Regions from separate parts of the Marinomonas sp. IMCC 4694 genome, predicted to be linked through region 3. Evidence: predicted binding sites of a transcription regulator. Region 3 holds the regulator's gene; each other region holds the start of a gene.
What was found. Region 3 encodes PhoB, which activates phosphate uptake and scavenging genes when phosphate is short. Its sites were predicted from a motif close to TGTCATANNNNTGTCANA; they were not measured.

Region 1 (7,061 bases), 3.2 Mb from region 3:
CGCTCGGAGCAAACTCTGAAAAAGTAAGCAACATTACCGAATTGGAAGCCGCATTGGAGCGCGCAAAAGCGTCACCAATCAGCTACTTAATTACACTCGACACAGACCCTGCCATTGTCACTGAAGGTGGCGGTCATTGGTGGGATGTGGCGGTGCCAGAAGTATCTGAGCGCGAACAAGTTCGCCAAGCAAGAAAAAACTACGACGCTCATAAAGCACGTCAGTTTAAAAATTTATAACTATCCACTTTTTACTATTTACTGATCGGAGAATAATAATATGAGCGTCAGAATCGGCATTAACCCATTAACTTGGACCAACGACGACCTACCAACATTGGGAGCAGAAACACCACTTGAAACCTGCCTAAGTGAAGGTAAACAAGCAGGGTTTAGCGGCTTCGAATTAGGCCACAAATTCCCTCGCACGCCAGAAGTGCTTGGCCCTATCCTAAAAGAACATGGTTTGGATTTGGTGTCTGGATGGTTCAGCGGCGAGTTATTGACTCGCAGTGTAGAAGAAGAAATAGAAGCCATTAAACCGCATCTTCACTTGTTAAAATCCCTTGGCGCAAAAGCCATGGTGTATTGCGAAGTCACTGGCTGCATCCATGGACAAATCGAAACACCCTTGTCACACCGCCCTATTATCAGCGAAGAAAAGATCGCTGAAATGAGTAAGAAACTGACTCAAGTCGCAGACTACTGCTTATCTGAAGGCGTTCAAATTGCTTACCACCATCACATGGGAACCGTCATTGAAAGCCAACACGAAGTTGACTTACTAATGAAACACACAGGACCTTCTGTCGGACTATTGCTAGACACAGGTCATATGACGTTTGCAGGCGGAAATCCATTAGAAGTGCAAGCAAAACACGCGGACCGTATCATTCACGTTCACTGTAAAGATCTTCGCCCTGAGATTTTAAAAGATGCCAAGAACCGCGACATCAGCTTTTTAAATGCGATGTTAAACGGTGTGTTTACCGTGCCTGGTGACGGTTTTATCGATTACAGCAGTTTATTCAAACAACTGAAAGCCAGTAACTATTCAGGCTGGTTAGTGGTAGAAGCAGAACAAGATCCTGCCGTTGCGCACCCGTTAACCTACGCAACTCTTGGGGCCAACAACTTAAAGGCGCTCTGCGCTGAATCCGGGTTAGACATCGTCCAATAAGCGCTCTTTTTCTATGAGGCCAACGCGAGACACTAGATAAACAGTGTTCGCCTCAACAAACACATGCAAACGTTAGGTATTCTCATGAAAACATTAGGTACTCTGCACACATTAGGTAATTATATTAACGGTCAGCAAATTGCCAGCCAAAGCGGTCGCACAGGTCCAGTCTATAACCCAGCAACAGGCGCGCAATCCATGAACGTGGCTCTATCAAGCGCAGACGAAACTCGCACTGCGATTGAATCAGCACAAGAAGCGTTCAAAACATGGAGCAAGGTCACGCCACTTAACCGCGCTCGTGTCATGTTTAAATTCAAAGCCCTACTAGAACAACACGCCGACGAAATCGCAGAAATGATCACCAGCGAGCATGGCAAAGTATTTTCCGACGCAAAAGGGGAATTAACTCGCGGCATCGAAGTGGTTGAGTTTGCTTGCGGCATCCCACACCTTCAAAAAGGCGAACACAGCCTAAATGTCGGTCGCGGCGTAGACAGCATGTCTTTGATGCAACCTCTTGGTGTGTGCGCGGGTATTTCGCCGTTCAACTTCCCTGCTATGGTTCCTATGTGGATGTTCCCTGTTGCCATTGCCAGCGGCAATACATTTGTGATGAAACCATCAGAAAAAGATCCTTCTGTGCCGCTTCGCTTGGCTGAGTTGCTTACGGAGGCCGGCTTGCCAGATGGCGTATTTAACATCGTTAATGGTGATAAAGAAGCCGTGGACGTATTGCTAACGGACGAACGAGTTCAAGCGGTTAGTTTTGTTGGTTCAACACCTATTGCTGAATACATTTACGCAACAGCATCCGCTCATGGCAAACGCGTTCAAGCACTTGGTGGGGCAAAAAATCACATGATCGTCATGCCAGATGCGGATCCTAGCCAAGTGGTTGGTTCTCTAATGGGGGCAGCTTACGGTTCAGCGGGCGAGCGTTGCATGGCGATTTCTGTTGCGGTCTGTGTGGGCGATGACGTTGCTGATAACCTCATCGACAGCTTAAGTATCGAAATCGACGGAATGCGCGTCGGCCCAGGTGTTGGACTACCAGAAGAGGCTCACATGGGCCCTGTTATTTCCAAAGAACATTGCGCAAAAATCAAAGACTACATCAGCATTGGTGTGGAAGAAGGCGCAACCTTGGTGCGTGATGGGCGTGATTTTGTCTATCCAGGCAATGAAAATGGTTACTTCGTTGGACCCACCTTGTTCGACAATGTGAAACAAGGCATGCGTGTTTACAACGAAGAAATTTTTGGTCCTGTTTTATGCGTGGTTCGCGCCAACAGTTACCAAGAAGCATTGGATATGATCAATGCCCACGAATACGGTAATGGCACCTCAATCTTCACCCGTGATGGCGATACCGCTCGTCAATTCTGTGAAGACGTTCAAGTCGGCATGGTTGGCGTAAATGTGCCCATTCCGGTGCCAATGGCATTCCACAGCTTTGGCGGCTGGAAACGTTCTTTGTTCGGTCCATTGCACATGCACGGTCCAGACGGCGTACGTTTCTACACTCGCATGAAAACCATCACGGCACGCTGGCCAACAGGACTTCGCGCTGGCGCAGAGTTTTCAATGCCAACGATGAAGTAAACCGTACCCGAGCTCAGTCGTACACTGCGTTATAACTCTCTAGTAGACGACTTTTTAGCCCACCTTTTGGTGGGTTTTTTTTGCCTGATGCAAATGAATATCTCAGGTCATATATCCGCCATCACGACGTCACGCTGCTGTCATATTAACGCTCTACTCTGGTTAATAAGATATCCAAAAATTATTAAAGCGGAGCATCACTGTGATACAAGTCGAGCAAATGATTGCCAGTAAATCGCCTCAGTTTTTCGATAAAAGCCCATTTATCACTCGCCCAACGTTAAGCGTGTTAAAGCGCTTATTCCACGAAAGGGAAGTAAACCAATTCTTGGAAAAAAACCACGGCTGTGTCGGCTTCGAATTTATTGATCGAGTGCTTGATCACTTCAATTTCAGCTATCAAGTCAGCCAAATAGACCGTCGTAATATTCCCGCAAGCGGGCGTGTAATGATCATCGCCAACCACCCTCTTGGCGCCTTGGATGGCCTCGCTTTGCTGCGATTAATCGGTGAAATTCGCCCTGACGTTAAGATAGTAGCAAACGACTTGTTGATGGGCTTTGATGGATTAAAACAGCGGGTTCTTCCCGTTGATAATCTTGGTGGAAAAACCGGACGCCAACAACTCAAAGCCATCATGAGCTGCTTACACAATGAAGAAGCGGTGATCATTTTCCCAGCGGGGGAAGTGTCTCGTATGTCGCCTAGTGGCGTAAAAGACCAGCAGTGGAATCAGAACTATCTGAAGCTGGCACAAAAGACCAACAGTCCGTTATTGCCGGTTCACATTGGTGGCCGTAACTCTATGTTGTTTTACACAAGCTCCATTTTATACCGTCCGTTGTCGACGATTCAGCTTGCAAATGAAATGTTTCGCCAACGCAATCGCAAGATCCCCATGCAGGTTGGTCAAGCGATTCCGATTCAAGAATTAGCCAAACTGCCATTGAGCGACAAAGAAAAAAACAAATTAGTAAAACGTCATTTGTACCGGATCGCTAAGGGCAAAAAACCGCTTCTAAAAACCGAGAAAACGGTAGAACACCCACAAAACAGACAGATGATCAAACAAGAGCTGAAAGTCTCAGAGCACCTTGGCAGCACCAAAGACAACAAGCAAATTTACCTTGTTGATTACGATCCGATGTCGGTAACGATGAAGGAAATTGGACGTTTACGCGAAATCGCCTTTCGTAAAGTAGGTGAAGGCACAGGCGAGCGTTCGGACTTAGATAAGTTCGACCAACATTACCGCCATTTGATTTTATGGGATGAAGAAGAACTGGAAATTGTGGGCGCTTATCGCATCGGCGAAGTCGCTCGCTACATGAAAGAAGACAAACCAAACCGCATTTACAGCGCCGAACTGTTCAAATACTCCTGCGACATGGAACCGTATTTTGAACAAGGCATCGAGCTAGGCCGCAGCTTCATCCAACCAAAATACTGGGGCAAACGCAGCTTAGATTATTTGTGGTACGGCATTGGGGCTTACTTAGATAAGCACCCTGACATTCGTTACATGTTTGGCCCTGTCAGCCTAAGCAACAGCTACCCTCAAGTGGCCAAAGACTTCATTGTGTCTTTTTACACGCTTTACTTTGCCGACAAAGAACACCTAGCGCGCTCTTTCACGCCGTATCAGGTAAACGCCGAACACAATGACATTATTGCAAACATGTTCAGCGGTGACGATTACGAAGAAGATTTTAGAGTGCTAAAAGAACAACTCAGCCATTTTGGAGCGAGTGTGCCTACGTTGTTCAAGCAATACAGTGAATTGTGTGAGCCGGGCGGGGTTCGCTTCTTGGACTTTGGTGTCGATGCCGACTTTGGCTACTGTGTGGACGGATTAGTCCTAGTAGACCTAAATACCGTCAAAGAAGCGAAAAACAAACGCTACCGTGGTCACAACCAATAACACGACGCCTGACAACTATGAGTCGTGATGGTGATTTGAATGATGCGCATGGTGATGGTCTTGTTGTTCTGGTCGTTTGAAAAACGCCAAATAGATGATCTTAATAACAAGCATCACACTTAACACAATGAGAACGCCCATTTGAATGTCCATACAAACACCTCATTATTTTTGTTGTCATTTGAGTGTAGGACATTTAGAGCAAGCGAATTGTGAATTTACGTCTTTAAATTGTACCCTTTGGTAAGCCCAAAAATGGCGCACCCGTACACGGTTTTAAGGCAAATTTGGCTCATAAATTCGACAGCACACGCTCTCACATTGTTTTTTTGATTGAAAATTAAGCGGTTAGAAAGTTTGGCGTAAGCCTTGCTTATGCTCTACCAAGAAGCTATTTCATCGTCCCTCAGGCTTTTGCAGTAGCCTAACTATTATTTGTCTATCGCTAGACCATGGAGCTGGAAATGATTGAAAAAACCTATTTGAAAACCAAGCCAGAATGCAAAGTAAAGTTCGCGATTCCTGTAGAAGCAGTAGGTGACGCGAAAAACGTTGCCTTGGTGGGCGACTTCAATAATTGGGATTGCACTGCAAACCTGATGAAGAAACAGAAGTCCGGTGTTTATGCTTCAACGCTCAATCTGGATATCGATACGGCTTATCAGTTCAGATACGTCATTGACGGCACAGAATGGCTAAACGACGACATGGCAGACGACTATGTTCCCAGCCCCGTCAGCCAAGACTCAAACAGCGTATTACACCTGTAATCATCCGGCTTTCGCTCTTTGTTCAAAACCACAGCAAAGAGCGCCCCTCTTCTTATAAACCAAAACAAATACCGGTCACAAAACGCTCAAAAACGTCCCCTTAACGACGCTTTCACGCTATGCCCTTTTTACTCGACTGCCATTTGAGTGCGAAAATGTGTACAATGTTTTTTATTAAACGTGCGTTTAACAAAAAACACTCCTTGGTGCTCCGAACACTACTTGCCAAGCAGCATCGAATAGACGGAAGAGGTATTTTATGACACATCAGCAGCAATACATTCACGGCCGCTACCATGCATCCACCAGCGGTGAACATTTTGAAACAATCAACCCAGCGACAGGCGAAGTGATTGCAACAATAGAGCACGCAGGCCAAGCAGAACTCGATGCTGCTATTGAATCCGCAAAGCAAGGTCAAAAAGTATGGGCGGCAATGAGCGCCGTTGAACGCGGACGCATTCTTAAAAAAGCCGCCGACTTGTTACGCGAAAATAACGAAGAGCTAGCTCGTCTCGAAGTACTAGACACTGGCAAACCACTGCAAGAAGCCATTTGCGTAGACATTCAAACGGGCGCTGACGTAATCGAATATTACGCAGGTCTAACCGACAAGATCCAAGGCGACTACCAAGACCTTGGCAATGGCAACTTCTTCTACACTCGTCGTGAGCCGCTTGGCATTTGCGCAGGCATCGGCGCGTGGAACTATCCAATCCAAATCGCCATGTGGAAATCTGGCCCAGCGCTGGCTGCGGGTAACGCTATGATCTTCAAACCGTCTGAAGAAACACCGCTTACCGCCCTTAAACTGGCCGAAATCTTTACCCAAGCAGGCTTGCCAGATGGCGTATTCAACGTCATCCAAGGCGATGCCAGAACAGGCCAAATGATCACCGCACATCCTGAGATCGACAAAGTCTCGTTCACTGGCGAAGTGGGCACAGGCAAAAAAGTCATGGCCGCTTCGGCGCAATCTTTGAAACAGGTAACCATGGAACTGGGTGGTAAATCGCCAATGATCATTTTCCCAGACATGCCAGTGGATCAAGCCGTTTCGGCCGCCATGCTCGCCAATTTTTACACCCAAGGTGAAGTGTGCACCAACGGCACTCGTGTTTTTGTTCATGCCGACATGCTCGACGCTTTCACCAAAGAACTGAAAACGCGCACTGAAGCCATGATCATTGGTGACCCAATGGACATGAACACACAAGTTGGCGCATTGATTTCTAAAGACCACATGCAAAAAGTCTTGGGTTACATTCAAGCGGCCAAAGACGCAGGCGCAACCTTATTGTGCGGCGGTTACCAAGTGACTGAAAACGGCTTAGACAAAGGCGCGTTTGTTGCTCCGACGGTTTTCACCGATTGCACCGACGACATGCCACAAGTGCGCGACGAAATCTTCGGCCCTGTGATGTCAGTGCTTAGCTTCACCGACGAAGACGAAGTCATTGCTCGCGCTAACGATACTAAACTGGGCCTAGCGGCTGGCGTTTTCACCAAAGACTTCGCCCGCGCACACCGCGTGATTGGCCAAATGCAAGCCGGTATTTGCTGGATCAACGCATGGGGTTCTTCTC
Region 2 (7,061 bases), 2.4 Mb from region 3:
ACAACATATTTTCTGTAATTTCAAGGTCGATGCAACTGGCAGGGACTTTATGTTTTGCTAATTGAGCCGTAAGCATCGGCAAAAAACTCGCTTGTTGAAATTGAATTGGGCTGACATTAATCGACATACGCCAGGAGCGACGCCACTTCCCTTCTCGTAACCACGTTGCGACTTGTGACAAGGCTTCGTTTAAAACCCAATGGCCTATTTCGACAATCAGTCCTATTTCTTCGGCCACAGGAATAAACTCAGCCGGAGAAATAAACCCCCGTTTCGGGTCGTTCCATCGGATCAGTGCTTCAGCCCCGATAAGCTCATTGTTGGCATTGGTCTGCGGTTGATAATAAAGTTGAAAAAGCGTGTTTTCTGTGGCGTGATGCAGTGCTTTTTCCATTTCAAGACGTGCATCAGACACCGCTTGCATGTCATCCATATACAAAGCGAAAGTATTGCGACCAGACTCTTTTGCACGATACAAAGCCGTATCGGCTTGTTTCAAAATCGCCTCGACAGACCTCTCTTTGCCATCAAAAATAGTCCCGCCTAAACTCGCCGTGATGTGCACCTCATGACGCGCTACTTTTTTAACTTGTTGGCAAGCAGTCATGAGTTGATTCGCAAACTGCGTGGATAGTTTTTCGGCTTGGACGGCATTCTCCGCGATATTAATAAACAAGAAGGCAAACTCATCCCCTCCCATTCTGGCAATAATCACGTTATCGTCCATAAGTAAAGACAGTTGTGTCGCCACACAAGCTAATAACTGGTCACCAACATCGTGCCCCAAGGAATCGTTGATGGTTTTAAACCGATCCAAATCCATAAAAATCACAGCGGAATAACAGCCGGAGGTCTTGGTTTTTTGGTTGCGCAAAGCGTTACCAACCTGATCTACAAAGTATTGACGATTTGGCAGCGTGGTAACCGAATCATAGTACGCCAGATGGTGGATATGCGCTTGCGTTTGCTTGCGTTCAGAAACATCACGAATCAACAGCAACGTTTCAATATTGCTCTGTATCTGATACTTGACCATTCGGATTTCAACCGACAACTCAATGTCTTTTGCTTTGTAAGTTGCTTCCACTGTGAGCGGCTCATCCAACTTTAAACCATTTAATGCATCCGTAAATTGAGCCCAAGAAGACTCTGTATACAAGGCATCCAACACGTTGGACTGAAGCCCCACACCTTCGATTTTCAGCATAATCTCAGCGGCGCTATTCACCAAGATAACACGGTCATTTTGATCCAATAGAAGCATGCCATCTGCTGCATGTTCTATCATGGCTTTGGTGTGGTTGTCGCTTCGTTCCAAATCACTCAGAGCCGTGTTTAACTTTTTCCATAAGAGGGAAAAAGTCGTGTGTAGATCCCCCAACTCGTCAGAGTGATGGTGACGGTAAAAAGACGACGGTAAGGGAAAATTGCCATTTACATCTACGGTCGACAAAGACTCTGTTAAGCGTCTTAGTGGGCGCGTAACCAAAAGATAAAACAACAGGCAAATAAGTGACGCTAACAACACATCTTTAAATAAATTGTAGGTCAATATAGACAGGTGTTCTTTGAAGATCTTGTTTAATAAAAACCGCTTTTCCGGCAACAAGGTAACAGTACCAGCGTCAAAAACAGGCGTTTCTAACCGTAATCGGCGTTGATAATCGGGTAAATCTGATAAAAAGTAATTCACTAAAGAATGGCTAACCGCAAAATGGTTCGATGTGGCCGCGGTTGCTTCAACAAACAGGACACCAGCGTCATCTCGGACTTCTACGTGCGCAATAGACGCATTAAGTAATAAGCTATCAATTTGCTGCTGGGCATAGTCAATGTCCAACCGAAACATGGCTTCCGATAATGGCTTATCGACAATCGCAAGCAGCTCTTCAAAATTTTGATTGATCTGTGTTTTCTGGTACTGAATTGCATTCACCAGCTGAATAACGCTACTGATTACGCTTAATACAATGGCTAAGGCTAGGGTTAAAATCGCCTGTTTGAATAGTAATGATTTAGAAAATACAACATCCATCGTTAATGATTTACATCCTTATGATTTCATGCGAGTTTGATTGAACCGCCGTGTTTACATTCGTCTATTAGTAAGACATCGCCACTTATTTTGCAAATACTTAAGACTGGCATTTTCTACTGGATGAAACAAGGAAGTATAAAAATATCTTATATCAAAACACTGATATAAATCAAAGTGCTAATAAATCAGGAAGAGGCGAAACAATATCGAACAAAGATTAAACAAAGCAGAAAGGCAAAAGCAAATGACAACCCCCTACACATTTAGGGCGGTTGTCATTTTCTGATAAACTAAAACTAACCTATTACCGCGCCGTCATTGCGTGAAATGGCTACGACACTCGAACGTGGCACTGACATACCGCCATCAGGCCAATGAGAATCGCCTTTTTCGCCAGGATGCTGCACACCAATAAACATAGTAGTGCGATCTGCATTCCAAGTCGCGCCAGTAATTTCACACTCTTTAGGACCGACCAAGAAGCGACGAATTTCACCGGTTTCAGGATCCCCAACCAACATTTGATTGTTACCTTGGCCTTTAAATTCTTTCTCGTTTGAATAGTTACCGTCTGTCTGAATCCACAACAAACCCTTCGAATCAAATCGTAGGCCATCTGGGGAATTGAACATGTTGTCTTGATTCACATTACTGGAACCAGCATAAGCATCGTCATACACCGCTGGGTTACCCGCCAAAACAAACAAATCCCATTTGAACTCAATATGGGTATGGTCGCCACTCATTGGCATCCAACGAACGATTTGCCCAAAATTATTTTTTACCCGTGGGTTCGGGCCGGATGCAGGCGTCGAATCACCACCGGCATTTGGCTTCACACCACGGTTTTTATTGTTCGTCAAAGCACAATACACTTCGGCCTTGTGAGGATGCGCTGCAACCCACTCAGGACGATCCATGGTCGTTGCTCCGACTTTAGACGCGGCCATGCGAGTATGAATTGCGATTTCAGACTCAGTCATACCCGTCGTTTTAGGCGTTAACGCTAACCACTCGCCACGATTATTATCGTGGAATTTCGCCACGTACAAGGTACCTTCTTCAAGCAAATCGCGGTTGTTACCACCCGCTAAATATTTGTGTTTAGACACAAAACGGTATAAGAACTCACCGCGTTCATCGTCACCTAAATACACAACAACATGGCCATTTGAAGCAATAGTGAGTTCAGCATTTTCATGTTTAAAACGACCTAAAGCGGTACGTTTTTTCGGACGAGAAGTTGGGTCCATTGGATCGATTTCAACCACATAACCGAAACGGTTTGGCTCATTCGGTTCTTTAACCAAATCAAAGCGACTGTCTGCCATCGCCCAGTTATAACGACCCTCTGTGCTAAGTCCATAACGTTTGAACGCGTCTGGCATCACGTAATGTTTGTCGCTTGCGGTGAAATAGCCGTTGAAATTTTCTTCGCAAGTCAGATAAGTGCCCCATGGCGTTTGACCATTACCACAGTTATTCCAAGTACCCTTTGCCACCAAACCCTTAGGATCGTCTGACGTTTGCATCCACTTGTGGCCACGAGCAGGACCAGTGATGTCCATTTCGGTATCGGCGGTAATACGACGGTTAAAAGGCGAATCTTGTACGATGCCCCATTTTCCACCACGTTGGTCTACTTCAATGATAGAAACACCGTGTGCGGCTTTGTTTTTGCGCACATCATCGGCTGTAGTCGGCATGCCATCAGCACGGTCTGGGTGAAGCGTATTCTCGTTGGTGTACTCATTGTTGATCGCCATCACTTGCTTACCATTTCGGGTAAAAAATGCCATGCCATCGTTATGATCCCCAAACGCCAATTCTTGCGATGCACCAGAACCGCCTGTCGCCGCATTAAAAGCAGGGGCATTGCTAAACAATGGGTCTCCCCAAGACGCGACGACTTCCCACTTGTAGCCTTCTGGTACAGTAATAGTATCCAGTGCATTGGCTTTCACCATATTAAACGCAAGACGCGATTCAGAATGGCCCGTGCCAGCGGCTAAAGCATTACCCGCCGCCAGCGTGGTCGAACCTATGACAAATGCACTTGCTCCGATGGACGCGCCTCCACCCAAGAAACCGCGACGGGACACCATTTTGAGTGCCACTTTTTCAAACTCTACTATTTCTGGAGCAGGTCGAACCAACTCATCTAGTTCATCGAAACTTAAGCCGTGCTGTTGTTCAATTTTCATAATACTGCCCTATTATTAAATACACTGTTGCATTGGATAACCGATTCAAAGCGATGATTAAGAAATAAAAGTTCCGACTGAAGGAGCTTATGCAACAATTTACAGACAAAAAATTACATAGAGATGACAGAAAAATGGCATTATGGTCATAAAAGATAAGGCTTAGTTTTAGCCCTCTGTTATCACCTATAAAACATGAAACAAGTGCGCTTTTTGAAGGACAAAATTCATCAGACACACACGTTTGAAGCGGTCAATAAAACAAGGCAGCCAACAGTGCCCGCTCGCTTTTAAATCACGATGAAAGTGAAAAAACCTTTATAAGGACCACACAATGATACCTTTCTTACGCAACATCCCAATCAATTTTCGGCTTACCAGCCTCGTTTCTTTCTTTTCACTCGGGTTGCTGTTTGTCGTCTATCTCACCCTAACGGCAAATAAGCAATCTTTACTCGATGAAAAATACTCGCAAACAAAACACGTGGTTGAAACCGCCACCGGTGTTTTCACACACTTCTATAAACTGGAACAATCTGGTGAATTAACAAAGACCCAAGCTCAACGCTACGCTATGCAAACCATCAAAGACACGCGTTACGATGAATCCGAGTACTTTTGGATAAACGATTACAACGCCGTGATGATCATGCACTCGGTGTCGCCCGCACTAGATGGCAAACCCCTTGCTGATCTGAAAGACAAAAATGGCAAAAAGCTTTTTTCTGAATTTGTGACTGTCGTAAAAAAACAAGGCGGTGGTTTCGTCGATTATTTATGGCCAAAACCAGGCAGTGAAAAACCCGTTGATAAAATTTCTTACGTACAAGGCTTCGAGCCATGGGGCTGGATTATCGGCTCAGGCATTTATTTAGACGATGTCGATACGCAATTCAGGCAAGAAGCGGTAAAATTGGGGGTGATCTGCGCGGCCATTATCCTAACCGCTCTGCTTATTTCATTTTTGATTGTTCGTTCCATTCTCCTGCCTATCGGCGAAATTCAAACCGCCTTAAAAAATGTGGCTGAGGGCGATGGCGACCTGAAAACCCGCCTTTCAGAGTCCGGCAAAGATCAACTCACTGAGATTGCCGCTCACTACAATACATTCGTTAAAAGACTGTCGAAGACGCTGACCAAAGCGGTCTCACTTAACCAAGAAGTCGAAGAAAAAAGCCAAGAACTCAAATCAGTGGCGTCCAAAACGCAAGCCCTCACCGAACAGCGTGAAGGCATGTTTTCACAGATGGCAGACACCATCATGGAAGTGGACGAATTGAAAAACGATGTGAATAACAACACACAATCTACGCTTGTCTCGGCACAAACAGCCGTCGACAAAACGCAAGTAGGCCAAGAGTCCATTAAACAAACGGTTAACTCCCTTGAGAAACTGTCTTACGACTTAGAAGCGGGATTAAAAACCGTGACCGACTTAGCTGAGCAGTCACAGACGATAGGCACCGTATTAGACGTCATTCGCGCGATTGCAGAACAAACTAACCTACTGGCACTAAACGCCGCCATAGAAGCCGCTAGAGCCGGCGAACAAGGTCGCGGCTTTGCTGTGGTAGCCGATGAGGTTCGAGGATTGGCCAGCAGAACGCAAGCGTCGACGGACGAAATCCAAGCCATGATCAGCACCTTGCAACATGGCGCGAAAGAAGCCGAAAACAAAATAACCAACAGCCATCAACAGGCCCAAAAAACGACGACTGAAATTAATCTGACGACACAATACCTGCAAGAAATCGCCGTATCCGTCAGTGAAATAAGCAAAGCAAGTAACGCGGTTATTAACAGCGTTACCATGCAAAGCGACGCGGTACAAAGATTGAATCATCTGAACGAGCAGGTCACTGATCTTTCAAATCAAGCCAGTGTGCAAGTACAACAAAATAACGCAACCAGCGTTTCTTTGGCCAAAACCACCAAAGAAACACAAGAAGTGATGTCCACTTTTACGTTGTAAAAAAGGCTAACCAGAAACCCAAGTAGACAGTCAAAAATAACCAACTGACCAATCAGTTGGTTATCTTACCTCTGTGTTTTCATCGATATAAAACACTCGACCCATGGCGTACTTCTAGCCCTTCTCGGATCGATCGCTTTAACCCTTTCACCACCAAACCATAAGAATGATCAACCTGACGCTGAACCTCACCAATCGGCAATGAACCGGATAGCACAATGGAATTCCAATGTCGCTTATTCATATGATAAGCAGGCATCACATCAGTAAACACATCTCGCAATTCAATGGCCTGTTCGGGGTCGCACTTCACGTTCAACAAACGCATTTTCTGCTTATGGATCAACAATGCAAACACTTTTCCTTGCACTTTAAATACGGCGGTTTGCGCATCAAACGGGTAACACTCTTCTGCCTCGGGTTTAGCCAATAAATAGGCGGTAATAGCGTTAATTTTTAATTCGTCCATTTCCCATGTGTCAATGTTCCATGTGTCAATGTTCAATGCGTCACCCCTTACTCTTTATTTAGAAACATAAAAAAACCGCTGACACCATTAGGTTATCAGCGGTTGAATGATGATGCACTTTTCATTTCTACTGGACTAAGACACTAGCCTTGGTGAGCAAGGTACTCGTCGTAAGTGCCCTGGAAATCCACCACTTTCTTGCCTTTAATTTCAATCACACGGTTGGCTAACGACGACACAAACGCACGGTCATGGCTGACGAAAATCAGGGTGCCATCAAAGTCCATTAGCGCGTTGTTCAAGGCTTCAATGGCTTCCATATCCATGTGGTTGGTCGGCTCGTCCATCACCAGTACGTTCAAGTCGGCCATCATTAAT
Region 3 (7,061 bases):
CACGTGGCTTGTGTATGCAGCCCCGTATCATGTTGTTTGATGAGCCCACATCGGCGCTCGATCCTGAAATGATCAAAGAAGTATTGGACGTCATGGTGCAACTCGCGGAAGAAGGCATGACCATGGTGTGTGTAACACACGAAATGGGCTTTGCTAAAACCGTTGCTGACCGTGTTGTCTTTATGGATGCGGGTGAAATTGTGGAAGCCAACGAACCTCACGCGTTCTTCGATAATCCGCAACATGACCGTACGCAAATGTTCTTAAGCCAAATTCTGAATCACTAATCAGAACGAGCAGGTAAAATCAGCCATATTGACGAAGCCCCTTTTTTGGGGCTTTTTCATGCCAACACCCTACAACATAACCACAAGGAAGTGTATGAAACCTTCGGTAGGGCGTCAGCCCAGAATAACATTACGCGTGGTGCAGCTAGTAGACCATGTTGGTCGCTTGCAGGTGATCTTTCCGGGCAACAACATGCTGGATATGTCTGCTGTCTCACGCCTCACAAAACGTCGATTTGAACCAACAAGTCACGCCCAAAATTCAATGGATACGGTGATAAAACCCCATGGGGTGATGACCATCTTAGAAAATACACTGCTAAACGAAGGGGTTTTTTCCATTCGTAATAAAGCCGATGGTCAATATCATGAGATCACTTCTGAAGAACTAAAAACGATGTTTTCAGGCCCTTTGAATCGCTTTGAGCCTATCTCCGTCCCTACGCAACACATTCACCCCCCTGCCAAGAGTCACAAAGACGACGAAATGCAAATTCTTCACGCTTTAGGTCGATTTCAATCCATTCGCCTTAAAGAACGGCTTGAAGAAACCCTAGAAATTCCACCTTTGCCCCCGTCTTCTCATCGTATTATTCGGCTCTCCACCGAAGAAACCGCCGGTACCGATGAACTGTGTGATGCGATCGCGCTAGACCCCAGTTTAAGCGCCCAAGTCATCAGCTGGGCTTCATCTTCGTATTACGGTGCTCCTGGCTCTATTGACTCTATCGAAGACGCCATTATCCGTGTACTGGGCTTTGACATGGTCATGAATCTCGCGTTGGGATTATCCATCGGGACAGCCTTTAGAACGCCACAAGACGGACCACGCCACTACGAGGATTTTTGGTTTGGCTCGGTTTCCAACGCGGCACTCATGACCGCATTGGTAAACGCCATGCCAGCACCTAAACGCCCAAAAATCGGCCACGCGTACCTAGCGGGATTACTACAGAACTTTGGTTACTTAGCCCTCAGTACGATTTTTCCACCCCATTTTTCGATTTTGTCACGCTATCAAGAAGCCAACGCACATTTGTCATCAGAATTGATCGAAATGAAAATCATGCATTTTACCAAAGAGCAACTCGGCTCTTGGTTGCTCCGTCATTGGGGCCTTCCAGAGAGCATCTGGATGTCCATACGATACAGTAAAAACCCTGATTACTATGGCGAACACGCCACTCTTGCCACCTTACTGTATGTATCACATCAATTGCGCCACGATAACAACATTGAGCCTTCGGCGTTACGCGCGCTTGGTTTGAGTCTTGAAGAAACAAAAGCACAGTGCAATGCGGTCTTTCAACACTCGACCGAGTTGCATAGAATGGTCGCTCTTATCCAAAAGATGAACGCCTAACACGCCATGACGACACTAATGAACCCGTCTGCTGCTCAACAATTCGACTATCGCTGGTCGCCTGTGCATCGAATTAATAAAAACAACGTACCCCGTCATTTGTGGCCCTGGCTAGTCACACAAGACTCGTTAACCGCAACGTTACAAAGCCTTGGCATTCTGACGGTCGACGTGCTTGAAGACACTTGGGGGGCTCCTACATCGCGCGAAAGAAGAAGGCTGTCCTTACGTCCAAGAGAAGCGGCTCGCATTCGCACTGTTCTACTCAGAATAAACGGCTCAGCGGTTATTTACGCACGGTCAGTGATCCCTGCTCGATCATTGCGTGGTCATTGGCGACAAGTAAAACAGTTAAAAAATACCCCCCTAGGTGGTTACCTTTTTCAGTACAGGGCCTTACGCAGGAGCGCGATTGAAGTGACCCAATTACCCAAGCGCCTGTTTCCTAATCAGGCCTCGGCACTGTGGGCAAGACGCTCTGTGTTTCACCAATATGGCCCCGGCATACTAGTGAACGAAGCTTTTTTTGATGACATTCCCCTAAAACCGCCGTTTGGATTTTTATGAGCATGCTAAAAGACTACGCAGACTTAACACGATTTAACAAACCTATCGGCTCTTTTTTAGTGCTGTGGCCCACCTTATGGGCTTTGTGGCTCGCGGCCGATGGTTTGCCTGAATGGCACCTTATCGTCATTTTTGTGTTAGGAGTATTCAGCATGCGCTCCGCAGGCTGTGTCATCAATGATTATGCCGACCGAAAAGTTGACGGCTACGTTGACCGTACCAAAAATCGCCCCCTGCCTTCTGGCCGAGTGTCTGAAAAAGAGGCGTTAATGCTGTTTGCTGGGCTGTGCTTACTAAGCTTTATACTGGTGCTTTTTACCGATGTAAGAACCATCATGCTGTCCTTTGCTGGCCTAGGGTTAGCGGTGCTTTACCCCTTTATGAAACGTTATACGCACCTGCCTCAACTCTTTCTTGGGTTGGCGTTTTCGTGGTCGATTCCCATGGCATACAGCGCACAAGGGGGCGACCTAACGGATCCTGAACTGTGGATGCTGTTTATAGCCAACTGCTTTTGGACGATTGCCTATGATACCTACTATGCTATAACAGATCGCCCAGACGACTTAAAAATTGGCATCAAATCCACTGCCATTTTATTTGGCCAATACGACTTATTTGTGATTGTATGTTTGCAAGGTTTGACCTTATCGTTACTGACGTGGATCGGCGTGCTTGCCACATTAAATTGGCCCTATTTCGCCGCACTCGTTCTGTGTAGTGGGCTTTTTTATCAACAATTTAGCCAAGCCAAAACACGGGATCGACACGCTTGCTTTCGCTCTTTTTTAGATAATAATCGCATTGGGGGCTGTATTTTTCTTGGCCTAGCTTTCAGCTATTTTATCTAATTTATGGCAAAGTTATGACAATGTAACCGAATTGTCACATTTGACCGCTTTAATGAAACCGTTCCTGAGATGAGGGTGTATCCTGTGACCGGTAAAAAAGTATTAATAATTGACGACGAATCTTCCATTCGTGAAATGATCGCCATTGCACTTGAAATGGCGGGCTATGAATATTTGGAAGCCGAAAATATTCAGCAAGCTCATGAGATAATTGTCGACCATCGGCCCGACCTTATCCTAGTCGACTGGATGATGCCTGGTGGCAGCGGTATCGAGCTGACTCGTCGACTTAAAAAAGACACCACTACGGCAGAAATACCGGTGATTATTTTGACGGCTAAAAGCGAAGAAGATAACAAAATTCAAGGGCTAGAAGTTGGCGCGGATGATTACATCACCAAGCCCTTCTCACCTAGAGAATTGGTCGCCCGACTCAAAGCCGTATTGCGTCGTGCTACGCCTCAGGGCGTGGACGAGCCGCTTGAAGTGGAAGGCTTAACGCTTGATCCTATTAGCCAACGGGTTACCATAGATAACCGCCCGTTAGACATGGGGCCAACAGAATATCGTTTGCTAAAATTTCTCATGACTCACCAAGAACGCGCCTACTCAAGAGCCCAATTATTGGATCAAGTCTGGGGAGGCAATGTGTATGTTGAAGAGCGTACCGTCGATGTGCATATTCGTCGTCTACGCAAAGCCATTGGTAGCTCTCATGATTTCTTAATTCAAACGGTACGAGGGACTGGCTACCGCTTCTCTGCAAAAAGGTCTGTATGAAAACAATATGGCGAAACACCTTTCTCACATGGTTAGCAGGCCTTGCCTCCTGTGTTGTCATTGGCCTAATCATTGGTCAACTATTAGGTGTTTTACTGCTGTACGTTTTAGGATCGCTGTATTTACAGCTTTATCAGCTTTATCAATTTCATTATTGGTTGCGACATTCTGGACGTGGCGCTCCTCCTGAAGCCAGCGGCATTTGGGGCGATGTGTTTGATGCCGTACATCGATTACAAAAGAAGCAACGCAAATCGAAACGTCGAATGCGCCAAGCACTGACCAGAATAGAAAGCTCCACCGCTGCATTAAAAGAAGGCGTCATCATGGCGGATAACCAAGGTAATTTAGAGTGGTGGAACAATTCCGCGGCCGATTTTTTTGGTTTAGTTCGTCCAGTCGATCGCGGTCAAATGATCACGAACATTGTGCGCAGCCCAGAGTTTTTTAGATATTTTAGTCAAAAGCGTTTTGGTGAGCCCTTAGTCATTAAATCCCCATCAATGGAAGGCATCTACCTAGAAATCCAAACCACATTGTACGATAAAAACGATCACCTTATTTTTATCAGAGATGTAACCCGCTTGCACCTGATGGAGCAAATGCGAAAAGACTTTGTCGCTAACGCTTCTCATGAATTAAAAACCCCCCTTACCGTGATTAAAGGCTACCTAGAAACCTTAGGCATGTTCAAAGATAAGTTACCTGCCAGTATGCAAAAGGGCATCGTCAACATGTCTGAACAGTCGGAACGCATGGAACAACTGATCGAAGACCTTCTCTTACTCTCTCGCTTAGAAAGCAATGACAAACGCGAAGAAAACCAGTGGCATAGCGTAAGCGACATCGTCAAAACCATCACCAATGCCACTGCGCCTATTCTGTCGGAACAACACATCATCGACGTACACATTCCAGATAATGCTCACCTTTACGGTGCTTATAAAGAATTATACAGCGCGTTTTCTAACCTCGTGGTGAATGCTATAAAATACTCCCCTGAAGGCGGCAATATTACCGTCACATGGGAATCCAACGAGCTAAACGGAATTTTCTCGGTACAAGACACGGGCATCGGCATTGAGCCAAACTACATCCCGCGGCTAACAGAGCGTTTTTTTAGAGTAGACAAAGGACGAGGATCAAAAACGGGGGGCACAGGATTAGGGCTGGCAATTGTTAAGCACATTTTACTGCACCACGACGCCAAATTGCAGGTAAAAAGCCAACCGGGCATCGGCAGTAAGTTTGCTTGCTACTTCCCTGCTAGCAGAGTACGGAACGACAACCGCCCTGTACCGCCAACGTCTTAAAACGCTCTCCCCTTGCGCGCACAACGCAACGGGTAAAACAAAGAAAAACTCACAAGCTGTCGAATAATGTGCTAATAAAAACTTCTTTTTCACTGTCTTGATCGATCAGTCCCAGCACCACCGTCAAAAACGTAGAGTCGTGTTTTTTCTCTGTGGTTGAAACAGACTGTATGTAGTAATTCAGGCGATTAACCTGGCCGGAAAATTCCAAATCCAACACCGCTTGGCCCAATACTTGAGGCACCACGTCGTCGCTTTTTATCAACATGGTCGCCTCTGTCTTACTGAATTGAATCACCATGCAACGAAATTGTTTGTTTTCAAATCGCACCAGTGTCGGTATTTTCACCTCTTTGACAGATACAACGGGCGCGTCAGGGTGAGTAAATTTCGTCGCCTTTACGGGCGCCGATCTCCCCCCTCCCATCAGAATATCTAACGACGCCGCCCCCACACCACCGGGACTAATGGATTCACGGGGCTTTTGCGACGCTAACCGATGCTCAAGGCCGTGTTTCTTCGCGGCGGACATCACCTTGCTCACCAGCTGCTCGCTGGAAAAAGGCTTACCAAGATAATCCGTTACACCAGACTGCACCGCTTCGACAACGTGGCTTTTATCGCCACGACTGGTGATCATCACAAAGGGGACGTCTGCTTTTTTATAATTAGGCTGATCTCGGCACCATTTCAGCAACTCGACCCCCGTCACTTCAGGCATTTCCCAGTCACACAACACCATATCAAACTGCATTTTTGACATGAGTTGTTGCGCCTTTCGACCATTTATTGCGTCTTCAATCTCCACCGCGGGAAACTGCTTACGCAGTGTACGGCGGATCAAATCGCGCGTAAAAGAAGCATCATCAACGATTAAGATTTTCATGGCCATTACCATACTCCACGGGGGCGATCTAACAACGCGGAAAAGTCACCGTGTTGTGTTCTAAACACCGAAATCCATAACAAGGTGGCGGCCACAACTGCAATCGGCATCATAAATACATTAAAAATAGGAATCGCTAAACCGACCATTACAATGGCACCAAACGTCCAGCACAACAAAGGCTTGCTGCGCAACGCCATCCGCATCTCGTGAAAAGTCACCTTGTTGTTATCGAAGGCATAATCCATGTACTGTAAAGACAACATCCACATGGAAAATAACAGCAGTAACACCGGCGCAATGACGTTCACTAAAGGGATAAACGACAACAAAAGCAACAAAATAAAACGAGGCAAAAAGTAGAGTATTTTTTGGAATTCACGCTGCAAACTGCGCCCCGCAATCGCCATAATAACGCCCGCGGTTAAGGTTTCATCGAACACTTTACCGGTTTGTTTTGCTTCTACTTTTTCCGCCAAAAAAGCCATAAACGGCGCCGCTAAAATATTCACCCCAACAGAAAAACTGTAAAACAACAACACGCTAATAATGGCCGCAAAAATCAAATAAAACAGCCAATTAAGAAAAGACACCCACTCGGGCAAGTACCCCATTGCTGAATCCATCAGGGTTTGAAAATAACTGAACGCCACAAAATACAATAAGCCTATCAGCAAGCAATTCGCGAGTAAGGGCGCCAATATAAACAGCCTTAACTCTTTAGAAAGCACCAATGGAAAGGCTTTTAAAAAAGCCCCAGCCGCTTTAAATGGGTGTGTGATCACGGTATCGTTTTACCTTTTTGTCTATTTTTGTAAAGAGCGGACAGAATATCATGAGGGCATTCTAGGCTCCACAACGCGGTTCTAATTACCTGTGTTTAAAGCAAACATTCACCACATTTCGCTTTATCGGGATAAAAAATTGTTTTTTTTCAAATCAATGCAGTCTTATGGCGTCGTTGTCTAGCAATCGTCTAAAAAGCCCGCTATTTTTATTCATTGTCCATTTTCT

Region 1: a site for PhoB is predicted at 2,912-2,929, ahead of FXV75_RS01280 (GNAT family N-acyltransferase). Genes of this name have one in related genera too.
Region 2: a site for PhoB is predicted at 4,354-4,371, ahead of FXV75_RS04975 (PhoX family protein). Genes of this name have one in related genera too.

The regions. Positions count from the first base shown of each region.
Region 1 is NZ_VSRV01000001.1:272,333-279,393, reverse strand. It holds partial or broken gene iolD (3D-(3,5/4)-trihydroxycyclohexane-1,2-dione acylhydrolase (decyclizing)) at 1-239, shown strand, start outside; gene iolE (myo-inosose-2 dehydratase) at 280-1,179, shown strand; gene FXV75_RS01285 (CoA-acylating methylmalonate-semialdehyde dehydrogenase) at 1,282-2,784, shown strand; gene FXV75_RS01280 (GNAT family N-acyltransferase) at 2,987-4,705, shown strand; gene FXV75_RS16305 (hypothetical protein) at 4,721-4,858, opposite strand; gene FXV75_RS01275 (isoamylase early set domain-containing protein) at 5,170-5,475, shown strand; gene betB (betaine-aldehyde dehydrogenase) at 5,735-7,061, shown strand, end outside.
Region 2 is NZ_VSRV01000001.1:1,076,974-1,084,034, reverse strand. It holds gene FXV75_RS04980 (putative bifunctional diguanylate cyclase/phosphodiesterase) at 1-2,035, opposite strand, end outside; gene FXV75_RS04975 (PhoX family protein) at 2,335-4,242, opposite strand; gene FXV75_RS04970 (methyl-accepting chemotaxis protein) at 4,577-6,214, shown strand; gene FXV75_RS04965 (MmcQ/YjbR family DNA-binding protein) at 6,294-6,719, opposite strand; gene FXV75_RS04960 (ABC-F family ATPase) at 6,827-7,061, opposite strand, start outside.
Region 3 is NZ_VSRV01000001.1:3,456,500-3,463,560, forward strand. It holds gene FXV75_RS15900 (amino acid ABC transporter ATP-binding protein) at 1-287, shown strand, start outside; gene FXV75_RS15905 (HDOD domain-containing protein) at 382-1,650, shown strand; gene FXV75_RS15910 (chorismate--pyruvate lyase family protein) at 1,657-2,217, shown strand; gene ubiA (4-hydroxybenzoate octaprenyltransferase) at 2,214-3,068, shown strand; gene phoB (phosphate regulon transcriptional regulator PhoB) at 3,153-3,848, shown strand; gene phoR (phosphate regulon sensor histidine kinase PhoR) at 3,845-5,161, shown strand; gene FXV75_RS15930 (response regulator) at 5,211-6,053, opposite strand; gene cysZ (sulfate transporter CysZ) at 6,053-6,832, opposite strand.